3 linked regions of the Ensifer sp. PDNC004 genome follow. Each later gene encodes a partner of the first gene's protein in a complex. Links are inferred from orthologs where the notes say so. Each region holds a gene or a part of one and is shown in the gene's direction. Other genes may lie near its edges.

Region 1 (4,408 bases):
CGCCGAAAAGGCAAGGGTAAGGGCTGCGAGCGTAAACTTCTTGAACATGACTAATCCTCTCCACCGGGTTGCGGATGGCAGTGGACTAGTGACCTTCGATGACAGGCTGGTAACGCTTTTATGTCGGAACGATTACAAATCCGCGAATATGTTCCAACGGGAGACCCGGACGGAACAAGACGATCATTTTCCGTCATCCGGTACCGGCTCAGAACGCATCCGGCAGGTGCCGCGGCCAGCCCCAGGGCGTCACCGTGACGATGTCGTAACGTACGGAAAGCCTGTTGAAATCCGGCTGTTTCGCCAGCCAGAGATCGCTTGCGGCACGAATGCGCCTCTGTGCCGTCGCCGTTACGGCAAAGACGCCGTCTTCGGCCGAGCGGCGGGCCTTGACCTCGACGCAGGCGATGAGATCGCCCCGCCTTGCGATGATGTCGATCTCGCCAAGCTTGGTGCGATGGCGCATCGCGACGATGCGGTAGCCCTTGAGCAGGAGACAAAGCGCGGCGCGGTATTCGGCAAGGTATCCTCGCCTCAGCGCCTTCAGCTTCCGCCTGTCGCCGCCATCAGTCGTCATGGCGCTCCTTCAGTTGCAGCAGCCGGTCATAGAGTTCCTTGCGCGGCAGGCCCGTCTGGCGGGCGGCTTCGGTTGCCGCCTTTCCGGTGGGCATATCGGCGACGAGGCTTTGCAGCAACGCATCGACATCGGCCGCTTCCGGTTCGGGCGCGGCGTCAGGAGGGCCGATGACGAGCACGATCTCGCCCTTGACCGGCCCCGCCTGTTCATAATGAACGGCAAGTTCGCCGAGCGTGCCGCGGCGAAACTCCTCGAAGGTCTTGGTCAATTCGCGGCAGACGGACGCCCGCCGGCCCTCCCCCAAAACGTCGGCCGCCGCGGCAACCGTGGCAGCGATCCGGTGCGGAGATTCGAAGAACAGGATGGTTGCCGGCACGGCGGCGAGTTCCCTGAGGCGATCGCGCTTGGCCTTGTCCTTGGTCGGCAGGAAACCGGCAAAGAGGAAAGCGTCGTTCGGCAGGCCGGAGCCGACGAGGGCTGCCAGCGGCGCCGAGGCGCCGGGGATCGGCACGACCCGATGTCCGGCTTCGATCGCAAGCTGGCCCAGCCGGTAGCCGGGGTCGGAGACCAGCGGTGTGCCGGCATCGGAGACCAGCGCGACCGAACGCCCCTCCGCAAGTGCTGCCAGCAGGCGCGGCCCGACCTCGTCGGCATTGTGCTCGTGGTAGGCGTAGGGACGATTGACGATGCCGTAGCGGTCGAGCAGCACACGCGTGACCCGGGTGTCCTCGCAGGCAAGCACATCGGCGCCGGCCAGCGTTTCCAGCGCCCGCAACGTAATATCGCCGAGATTGCCGATCGGGGTCGCCACCAGATAGAGCGCGGCATCGAGGGGGCGGGCCGGAACGCTTACATTGTGCAGCCGGTAGCTGCGCTCCCTCTGTCCGCCTGCCGGTTCCGCTGTCTTCTGCTTTTCCACCTGTAACGTCCTGATCGTGCTGACCGATGTGTCTATCGGGCCTTTATGAGTGAGCCACCATGACAGAGCAAGGGCAAGACGGCGGGCCTACGTGCTGCATCTGGGGACAGAAGCCCTCAAACCCCTTGCTTTCCGGGCGCTCTTTCTGCCATTTTGCCGGTCCACATCTATCCGGTCGGTCGGCCGGGGCACTCGCAGTTGACGCTCAGGCGGACGTTCGCCCGCCGGGCAATGGTTGAAAGCGGCATCCCATGCGCATTACTCTCGAGCGATCCAACCTCCTGAAATCGCTGAACCACGTGCACCGCGTGGTGGAGCGGCGAAACACGATCCCGATCCTCTCGAACGTGCTCCTGCGTTCCGACGGCGCCAGCCTCGAAATGAAGGCGACCGACCTCGACCTCGAAATCACCGAGGCGACGCCGGCGCAGGTGGAACAGGCGGGCGCGACCACCGTGCCGGCACACCTGCTCTATGACATCGTGCGCAAGCTGCCCGACGGTTCGGAAGTGCTGCTTGCCACCAACGCCGAAGGCACGGCGATGACCGTCGCCTCGGGCCGCTCCAAGTTCTCGCTGCAGTGCCTGCCGCAATCCGACTTCCCGGACCTGACCGCCGGCAGTTTCTCGCATTCGTTCCGCCTCAAGGCGACCGACCTCAAGATGTTGATCGATCGCACCCAGTTCGCGATCTCGACCGAGGAAACCCGCTACTATCTCAACGGCATCTTCGTCCACACGGTCGAAAGCAAGGGTGAACTGAAGCTGCGCGCCGTCGCAACCGACGGCCACCGTCTGGCGCGCGCCGACGTCGAAGCGCCGTCCGGCTCCGAAGGCATGCCGGGCATCATCATCCCGCGCAAGACCGTCAGCGAATTGCAGAAGCTGCTCGACAACCCGGATCTCGTCGTCACCGTCGAAGTCTCCGACGCCAAGATCCGCCTGACAATGGGCTCGATCGTCATGACCTCGAAGCTGATCGACGGCACCTTCCCCGACTACCAGCGCGTCATCCCGGCCAACAACGACAAGGAACTGCGCGTCGATTGCCAGTCCTTCGCCCAGGCCGTCGACCGCGTATCGACGATCTCGTCCGAGCGTGGCCGCGCCGTCAAGCTGGCGCTGAACGAAGGCCAGATGACGCTGACGGTCAACAATCCGGATTCCGGCAGTGCTACGGAAGAACTGCCCGTCGGCTACGACCACGATCCGCTCGAAATCGGCTTCAACGCCAAGTACCTGCTCGACATTACGTCGCAACTGACCGGCACCGATGCGATCTTCATGCTGGCAGACCCGGGCTCGCCGACGCTCGTCCGTGATCTGGCCGCTGAAGATGCGCTCTATGTGCTCATGCCGATGCGCGTGTAGCCGGGCCTGACGCGGCACGAATTGCCAACCCGTCGCGCCCGCGCGTGGCGGGTTTTTTGTTGGCCGCGGCATTTGCGGGCTGTTGATAAGCGAACGCTTTCAGGCGCAGACAGACTTGTTTTTGCCGCAGATGGGGACACATTATGTTGACGCCGCCGCCACCGGCTCGAATCACCGGGTGGGGAATTTTGCGCGGACGGCCTGTGCGAGGAGAGGACAGCGGTTTTGAGGGGTTCAATGAATTTGCGCGTGAAGGTGAAGGAACGGCTCGGACGGAAGTTCGACGAGGAGATTCGCTTTTTCAAGGGATGGATGAGTAACGCCAAGGCCGTCGGCGCGATCCTGCCGACCTCCTCCGTCACCGCGCGCCGAATGGCGAGCGTCATCAACCCGGCCTCGGGCCTTCCGGTTCTTGAGCTCGGCCCCGGCACTGGCGTCATCACCAAGGCGATCCTGGAACGTGGCCTTGAGCCGTCCAATCTCGTGTCGATCGAGTATTCGACCGATTTCTACAATCAGCTCAAGACCAACTTCAACGGCGTCAACTTCATCAACGGCGATGCTTTCGATCTGGAGCATACCCTTGGCGAACTCAATGGCCAGACCTTCGACAGCGTCGTCTCCGCCGTTCCGCTTCTGAACTTCCCGATGCACCGGCGCGTCGAACTGATCGACGATCTGTTGTCGCGCATTCCGGTCGGCCGGCCGGTCGTGCAGATTTCCTACGGACCTTTGTCGCCCGTCGTTGCCATGCCGGACCGCTACAGCATCCAGCATCTCGACTTCGTCGTGCGCAACATTCCGCCGGCGCAGCTCTGGGTCTATCGCCGGGCGCACTGACGGGATGTTCGGCATCTACGTCACCCATCCGCAGGTCCAGATCGATCCTGATGTGCCCGTCCCGCAATGGGGACTTTCCACTGTTGGCCGCGAACGCGCGGTCATCACCGCCCGATTGCCCTGGGTGCGTTCGCTCGGACGGATCGTTTCGAGCGACGAAACCAAGGCGATCGAGACCGCACAACTGATGGCCGATGCGGCCGGCGTGACGGTCGAGGTCCATCACGACATGGGCGAGAACGATCGGTCGGCCACCGGCTTCCTGCCGCCGCCGGAATTCGAGAAGGCGGCCGACTGGTTCTTCGCCAATCCCACCGAGAGCTTCAAGGGCTGGGAGCGCGCGATCGACGCCCAGGCCCGCATCTCGAATGCGGTCTTTCGGATCCTCGGCGATCACGACCCGAAGATCCCGATCGCCTTCGTGGGCCATGGCGGCGTCGGCACGCTTCTGAAATGCCGGCTCACCGGCGCGCCGATCTCGCGCGCCGCCGACCAGAAGGGTGGCGGCGGCGGCAATGTCTTTGCTTTCCGCCTTGCGGATCGAGCCGTCGCATGCGACTGGACCCCGATGGAACACTGGCAGGGGATTTAGACGATGACCGAAACCGCGCGCGACAGACTGATCGTTGGCCTCGACCTTCCGACGATTGCGGATGCCGAGAAGATCGTGTCGACGCTCGGAAACGACGTCTCCTTCTACAA
Region 2 (3,607 bases), 1.1 Mb from region 1 along the record:
GCGGCCATGTGCTGCTGCCCCGGTCGTTCCGCCTGACCGGCAACATCATCACGCATGCCGACGAGCAGCCGGTGGCGGAGCCGGAGGTCAAAATCCTGCTCGACGCCTTCTACGGCTCGCAGGATCGTTGGCAGACGCCCGCCGCCAGAGCCGTGGAGACCCTGTCCGCATTGTCGGAGGAAGCCGACATCGTCTTTCTGACCGCGATGCCGCCGCAGCACGCCACGGTCCGCCGCGCGCTTCTCGATCAGCTTGGCCTTCCCTATCCGCTGCTTGCGTCCGAAGAGCCCAAGGGCCCGATCGTCCAAAAACTTCACGGCGGCCGAACCGTCCCGCTGGTCTTCATCGACGACATGCTTCGCAATTTGCGATCGGTGAAGGATCACGCGCCGTCCTGCCTGCCGATCAACCTCATGGCCGACTCGGATTTCAAGGCGCTCGCGCCGAAGATCGACGCAGACATTCGTGCCGTCGCCGATTGGCCGGAGGCAGCCGCGGCCATTCGCGCGCATTTCCGCGGCTAGCCCGGACCGGCTGCCCGTCGGCGCAAACTCAGCCCCGCCGGCGCTGCGCGAGACGCGCCTGGCGATCCTTTTCAACGGCGACAATTGCATTGTGATTTCCAATCGCGCCTCCTTGAGACTCGCTAGAGTAGAGCCTAAGGTCGCAATGTTCAATATTTGTTCCCGATATGCCCGACAGCGCTGCTCACTTTCCAGGCTTCTGCCGCGACTGCCTCAAGGAACAGGCGGCGTCGGTGCGGCGCTGCCTAGCCTGCGGCAGCCCGCGCATTCTGCGGCATGCTGAGCTCTATGACCTGACGCTGGCGCACATCGATTGTGACGCCTTCTATGCCTCGATCGAGAAGCGCGACAACCCGGAGCTCGCCGACAAGCCGGTGATCATCGGTGGCGGCAAGCGCGGCGTGGTATCCACCGCCTGCTACGTCGCCCGCATTCACGGCGTGCGCTCGGCGATGCCGATGTTCAAGGCGCTGGAAGCCTGCCCGCAGGCGATCGTCATCAAGCCCAATATGGAGAAATACGCGCGTGTCGGCCGCGAGGTGCGCACGCTGATGCAGGAACTGACACCGCTGGTGCAGCCGCTGTCGATCGACGAGGCCTTCCTCGAACTCAGCGGCACGGAGCGGCTGCATCACGATCCGCCGGCGCGCACGCTTGCGCGTCTTGCCCGCCGGATCGAGTTGGAGATCGGCATCACCGTCTCGGTCGGCCTCTCCTATTGCAAGTTCCTCGCCAAGGTGGCGTCCGACCTGCAAAAGCCGCGCGGCTTTTCCGTCATCGGCCAGGCCGAAGCGCTGGACTTCCTGCGGGAAAAGCCGGTGACCCTGATCTGGGGCGTCGGCAAGGCCTTTGCCGCGACGCTGGAGCGTGACGGCGTGCGCACGATCGGGCAATTGCAGACCATGGAGGAAGGCGACCTCATGCGCCGCTACGGCACTATGGGGCAGCGGCTCTTCCGCCTGTCGCGCGGGCTCGACGAGAGAGCGGTCGAAATCGACGGCGAAGCCAAGAGCGTATCCGCAGAGACGACGTTCAACGACGATATCGCGCGCTATGACGACCTTGTCACGCATCTGCGGCGCCTCAGCGAGCAGGTGGCTCACCGGCTGCGAAAGTCCGAGCTCGCCGGCCAGACGGTCGTTCTCAAGCTCAAAACCGCCGACTTCAAGATCCGCACCCGCAACCGGCGCCTGGACAGCCCTACCCGCCTTGCCGACCGCATCTTCCGCATCGGCCTGCAGCTTCTCGAAAAAGAGGCGGACGGAACGAAGTATCGGCTGATCGGCATCGGCGTCAGCGATCTCTCCGCCCCGGACCTCGCCGATCCGCCGGATCTTGTCGATCCCGCGGCCACCAGACGCGCTGCGGCCGAGGACGCGATGAACAGGCTGCGCGACAAGTTCGGCAAGGCGAGCGTCGAAACCGGCTACACGTTCGGCACCAGAAAACGCGATCCATAAGACCGCAGGCGCGCTTGCCGCAGCAGACACACCTCGCAGAGCGATCACGCAACCTTGATCGACCCCACACACATCAGGATGAATTCCTTAAAGATTGGCGACTAGGCTTGTCCGCCAAGTCACGTGTTGGGTTGAGTGTATGGTATCGCGTTTCGCTCTCACCGCCAGCGTCGTCGCACTGCTCTTGTCGCCGGCCACCGGTTTTGCAGGCAGTCGCGGGCCGCTGCAGATCATCGTCTCGAAGGACCAGCAATCGCTCGTCGTCTATGACGGGGACGCTGTCATTGCGACGTCGCCGGTCTCGACCGGCAAGGCGGGTCACACCACGCCATCGGGCATCTTTTCGATCCTCGAAAAGCGGCGCCATCACAAGTCGAACATCTATTCGAACGCGCCGATGCCCTTCATGCAGCGGCTCACCTGGTCGGGCATTGCGCTGCACGGCTCCAATCACGTGCCGGACTATCCGGCCTCTCATGGCTGCGTGCGGTTGCCGAGCCAATTTGCCGCCTCGCTCTTCAAGATGACCGAGCGCGGCGTGCACGTGCTGATCTCCGACCGGCAGATAACGCCCCTGGAGGTTAAGAGCGCCCTGCTCTTCCGACCGGCTCCGATCGACCTCCAGCCACCACTTTCCGACGTGCCACTGAGACCCGCGATCAGCCAGGCCGGCGACACGCCGGTGGAAGTGGCAATGCGGGAGCCACCCGGCGGCGCCCATTCGGCGCGATCCACCGAGGAGCCAATCCGGATCCTGATCACCCGCAGCGACGCACGCGACACCATGCGCGAGGTTCAGTCGTCCCTCGATTTCCTCGGCTACGCACCCGGTGCGATCGACGGTCATGCCGGGCCAGCGACGATTGCGGCCCTGCGCGCCTTCCAGGCAAGCGAGGGCCTCGACGGCGACGGCAAGCTGACGCCTGAACTGACCGACAGGCTTCTGCGCAAGGCCGGCCGTACGCCGCCGCAGAACGGCAAGATCCTCGTGCGGCAAGGCTTCAAGCCGCTCTTTGAGGCCGGGCTTACGATCGACAAGCCGGAAGAGGCACTCGGAACCCATTTCCTCCAGTTCCGCCACAATGAGGAGCAAGGTGCCGAAGGCAAATGGTTCGGCGTCTCGCTTGAGAACCACCTGCCCGCCTCGACGAGGAAGCGCCTCGGCATCTCCATGGAGGCCGATCCCTTCGCCTATAATGGAATCCAGCGCACGCTCGCGCGCATGACGATTTCCGACGATGTGCGCAAGCGCGTGGAAGCGTTGCTCGCCGAAGGCTCATCGCTGTCGATCGCCGATATGGAAAGCGGACTGGAGACCGGTCAGGGCACCGATTTCATCACCATCACCCGGACACGTCCGGGCGACTGATCCGCTCCAGACCGGCAAACGACACCCGACCAGCGTCCGGCCGCCGGTCGCGAGGTTCCAAACCTGCTCAGACGCCGCTCCACTGCGATCGAGCGGAACCCCTCTCGGATTACACCAGTTCGACGTCGATGACGCCCGGCGCCGAGCGCAGTGCTGCAGCGATCTCCGGTGAAATCCGGAACTTCTCGCTCAGCTCCACCTCGATCTCGCGCTGGCCGTTGTCCTTGATGACGACGAAGGAGACGAGACCATCG
Region 3 (3,692 bases), 140 kb from region 1 along the record:
TTCTCGGCGCCGGTGACCTTCTTCAGCGCTGTTGCCGCCATGGTCGTCTCGAAGGTCAGCATCGTCTGGTCGAGCGGGGTGAGGTCGAAGATCTCGGAGATGCCTTCACGCTGCGGAATGAGCACGAGCCAGGGCCAGCGGCGGTCGTTCATCAGCCGCATCTGGCAAAGCCCGATCGAGGCGATCGGAATGCCGTCGCGTTCGAGCCGCTCGTCGAGGGTGAAGGTCGTCAACGGGTTCTCCTTGGCTATTGAGAATGGCGGATTCGCTTTGTTTTGCATATCGATATCAGTTTTTTGATGGCTTGGCTTGCATTTGCTTTCGATATTGCCGATATGGAAGCCGGGAGGTTGGTGGTGGACGAGCCACTCGCCAACCGGGTCAGGTCCGGAAGGAAGCAGCCCCAACGAGCTCCGGCACGGGTCATCGTGCCAGCCTCCCACCTTTTCCGTCCTGTCGGGACAAGAGTTCGAACAGCGGCAGGGTCGATGAGCGACGATACGTCCATTTCATCCGTTGAGAAACCAGCCGCCTACCGTGTTCTGGCGCGCAAATATCGCCCCAAGGATTTCTCCGACCTGATGGTCGGACAGGAACCGATGGTGCGCACGCTCACCAACGCGTTCGAAACCGGTCGCATCGCCCAGGCCTATATGCTGACCGGCGTGCGCGGGGTCGGCAAGACCACCACCGCCCGCATCCTCGCTCGCGCGCTGAACTATAAGACGCCGGATATCGACCGGCCGACGATCGACCTGCGCGTTCCCGGCGAACATTGCCAGGCGATCATGGATGGACGTCATGTCGACGTCATCGAAATGGACGCCGCTTCGCACACCGGCATCGACGATATCCGCGAGATCATCGAGCAGGTCCGCTACCGCCCGGTTTCGGCGCGCTACAAAGTCTACATCATCGACGAAGTGCACATGCTCTCGACCCAGGCTTTCAACGGCCTGCTGAAGACGCTCGAAGAGCCGCCGGAGCACGTGAAGTTCATCTTCGCCACCACCGAAATCCGCAAAGTGCCGATCACGGTTCTGTCGCGCTGCCAGCGCTTCGACCTGCGCCGCATCAGCGCATCGGATCTCGTCGGCCTGTTTTCGACGATCCTCGGCAAGGAAGGCGTCCCCTTCGATCCGGAGGCGCTCGCCATGGTCGCCCGCGCCGCCGAAGGCTCTGCCCGAGACGGCCTGTCACTGCTCGACCAGGCGATCGCCCACGGCGGCGGTGCCGTCGAGGTGGAGACCGTACGCTCGATGCTCGGCCTTGCCGACCGCGCCCGCATCGTCGATCTGTTCGAACACGTCGTCAAAGGCGATGTCGCCGCGGCCCTCGAGGAATTCACGGCTCAGTATGAGGCCGGCGCCAACCCGACGGTCGTCTTGACCGACCTTGCCGATTTCACCCATCTCGTCACCCGAATGAAATACGTGCCCGAGGCGGTCAACGACCAGTCCTTGAGCGAGATCGAGCGCACCCGCGGTGCTGCTTTCGCCGAAAGCGTCGCGGTCACCGCGCTGTCGCGCATCTGGCAGATGCTGCTCAAGGGTATTCCGGAAGCCGAAAGCTCGTCGCGCCCGGCGGGTGCCGCCGAAATGGTGCTGATCCGCCTGGCGCATGCGGCGCATCTGCCGGCGCCGGAAGAGGCTGCGCGGCGCTTGCTGGAGCTTTCCGGCAATGAAGGCGGCGGCGCTCGTCCTGGACCTTCGGGTGGAAGCGGCGGCGGCGCTCAGGCCCAGGCTTCCGTGTCCGTGTCGGCCCAGGCATCGCAGCCGATGCCGGTGCAACGCCCGACGAGCAATGGCGCGACCATGCTGCGCGCCGTGCCGGACGTAGCACCCCAGGCGGTTGCCGTCGGCCGCATCGAAGAACGCCCGATGGCGGCGCCTGCGGCCAAGCCGCAGCCGTCGGTGCCGGTCAATTCGATCGCCGACATCGCCGATCTCTGCGCCAAGAACCGCGACATCAAGCTGAAGACGCTCGTGCGCGGTTTCCTGCGGCTCGTGCGGATCGAGCCCGGTCGTCTCGACGTCAACGTCTCGGACGACGCGCCTAAGACCCTGCTTGGCGAAGTTGCGGTCAAGCTCAAGGAATGGACCGGTATCCACTGGATCGTCAGCTACAGCCGCGAGGCCGGCGAGCCGACACTGATCGAGGCGGAACAGCGGGCGCAGGAGCAGCGCGTCAACGACGCACGCCAGGATCCCGATGTCGCCGCCATTCTCGCCCGGTTCCCGGGCGCCAAGATCACCGACGTGCGCATTCGCGCCGTTGAAGAAGAGGTCGAGAGCCAGGCTCCGGCCACAGCCGAATCCGCCGACGGCGATATCGTCCCTGGCGACGACATCGAATAATCCCGTCTGCGAGCAGAAACAGAAGAACAGGAGACGACGATGCGCGACATCATGGGGATGATGGGCAAGGTCAAGGAAATGCAGGCCAAGATGGAGAAGATGCAGGCGGAAATCGCCGCACTCGAAGTCGACGGCACCTCCGGCGGTGGCCTCGTCATGGTTCGCCTCGACGGCAAGGGCACCCTCAAGAGCCTGAAGATCGATCCCTCGCTGTTCAAGGAAGACGACGTCGAGATCCTCGAAGACCTGATCGTCGCCGCCCACAAGGACGCCAAGGACAAGGCCGAGGCCGTGCAGGCGGAAAAGACCCGCGAGCTGACCGCCGGCCTGCCGATCCCGCCCGGCATGAAGCTGCCGTTCTGATCGCTTCCAGGCGTTAAGTTCAGGAAGCGGGCGGTCTTGCCGACCGCTTCCTTTGCATGCCGACGATGAGAGCCGCCGGATGCCGCGTTGACGGCGTTTCGAAGGCGATTCCGTTTCGGGCCGATATGGGCTAAAAGCGCCGCATGGCAAAACGAGTCACCGGCCCCGAAATCGAAAAACTCATCCAGCTCCTGGCGAAAGTCCCGGGGCTTGGGCCACGCTCCGCACGGCGTGCCGCCCTCCATCTCGTCAAGAAGAAGGACCAGTTGCTGGGTCCGCTCGCCGACGCGATGGGCGAAGCGCACCGCAAGGTCCGCATCTGCTCTTGCTGCGGCAATGTCGATACGATCGATCCCTGCACCGTCTGTTCCGACGAGCGTCGCGACCACTCCGTGCTCATCGTTGTCGAGGACGTCTCCGACCTCTGGGCGCTGGAGCGCGCCGGCGCGATGAACGCCGCCTATCACGTGCTCGGCGGCACGCTCTCGCCGCTCGACGGCGTCGGTCCCGACGACCTCAACATCAAGGGCCTGGTGCAACGCGTCGCCAATGGCGGTGTGCGCGAACTGATCATCGCCGTCAACGCCACCGTCGAGGGCCAGACCACGGCGCACTACATCACCGACCAGCTCGAAGGCATGGAGGTGAAGATCACCCGGCTTGCCCATGGCGTGCCCGTCGGTGGCGAGCTCGACTATCTCGACGAGGGCACGCTGGCAGCTGCCCTTCGTGCCCGCACGTCGATCTGAAGGGATGCCGATGCGTTTGAAGTCTCTGGTTCGTTCGCTGTTTTCCGGTCGTGCAGAGGGAGGCAATCTCCGTGCACACCTCCTCGCCGCCGTCGCAGCGTTCCTCGCTCTCAGCCTCCCCGCCCACGCCGCCACCAAGGCCGATGTGGAGGCGCAATTCCGCACCTGGTTGCAGAATGACCTGTGGCCGGAAGCGAAGAAGGCGGGCATTTCGGCGGGATCC

The links. The genes of interacting proteins can lie anywhere in the genome.
Region 2: the proteins of dnaN (region 1) and JVX98_RS15435 are in contact, whole or in part, in a solved structure (PDB 1OK7), measured with the Escherichia coli proteins. The link is inferred for Ensifer sp. PDNC004 from one-to-one orthologs.
Region 3: the proteins of dnaN (region 1) and JVX98_RS21555 are in contact, whole or in part, in a cryo-EM structure (PDB 8GIZ), measured with the Escherichia coli proteins. The link is inferred for Ensifer sp. PDNC004 from one-to-one orthologs.

Annotation. Positions count from the first base shown.
Region 1 is NZ_CP070353.1:2,587,688-2,592,095, forward strand. The notes cover bases 940-3,806. They hold dnaN (DNA polymerase III subunit beta), read left to right. Parts: upstream 940-1,747; coding sequence 1,748-2,866; downstream 2,867-3,806. Other genes in these bases: rsmI (16S rRNA (cytidine(1402)-2'-O)-methyltransferase), read right to left, coding at 940-1,496; pmtA (phospholipid N-methyltransferase PmtA), read left to right, coding at 3,104-3,706; JVX98_RS20815 (histidine phosphatase family protein), read left to right, coding at 3,711-3,806. In the rest of the region: JVX98_RS20790 (extracellular solute-binding protein), read right to left, coding at 1-48; JVX98_RS20795 (YraN family protein), read right to left, coding at 209-577; more of rsmI, read right to left, coding at 567-939; more of JVX98_RS20815, read left to right, coding at 3,807-4,298; pyrF (orotidine-5'-phosphate decarboxylase), read left to right, coding at 4,302-4,408. UniProt on the Escherichia coli protein: Confers DNA tethering and processivity to DNA polymerases and other proteins. Acts as a clamp, forming a ring around DNA (a reaction catalyzed by the clamp-loading complex) which diffuses in an ATP-independent manner freely and bidirectionally along dsDNA.
Region 2 is NZ_CP070353.1:1,469,152-1,472,758, forward strand. Bases 1-2,837 are described here. They hold JVX98_RS15435 (DNA polymerase IV), read left to right. Parts: upstream 1-691; coding sequence 692-1,984; downstream 1,985-2,837. Other genes in these bases: JVX98_RS15430 (hypothetical protein), read left to right, coding at 1-524; JVX98_RS15440 (L,D-transpeptidase family protein), read left to right, coding at 2,124-2,837. Outside these bases: more of JVX98_RS15440, read left to right, coding at 2,838-3,353; dnaE (DNA polymerase III subunit alpha), read right to left, coding at 3,463-3,607. UniProt on the Escherichia coli protein: Poorly processive, error-prone DNA polymerase involved in translesion repair and untargeted mutagenesis. Copies undamaged DNA at stalled replication forks, which arise in vivo from mismatched or misaligned primer ends.
Region 3 is NZ_CP070353.1:2,723,974-2,727,665, reverse strand. The notes cover bases 1-2,922. They hold JVX98_RS21555 (DNA polymerase III subunit gamma/tau), read left to right. Parts: upstream 1-488; coding sequence 489-2,357; downstream 2,358-2,922. Other genes in these bases: recR (recombination mediator RecR), read left to right, coding at 2,864-2,922; JVX98_RS21550 (YbaB/EbfC family nucleoid-associated protein), read left to right, coding at 2,397-2,720; JVX98_RS21565 (HIT family protein), read right to left, coding at 1-281. Also shown: more of recR, read left to right, coding at 2,923-3,469; JVX98_RS21540 (lytic murein transglycosylase), read left to right, coding at 3,480-3,692. UniProt on the Escherichia coli protein: Part of the beta sliding clamp loading complex, which hydrolyzes ATP to load the beta clamp onto primed DNA to form the DNA replication pre-initiation complex.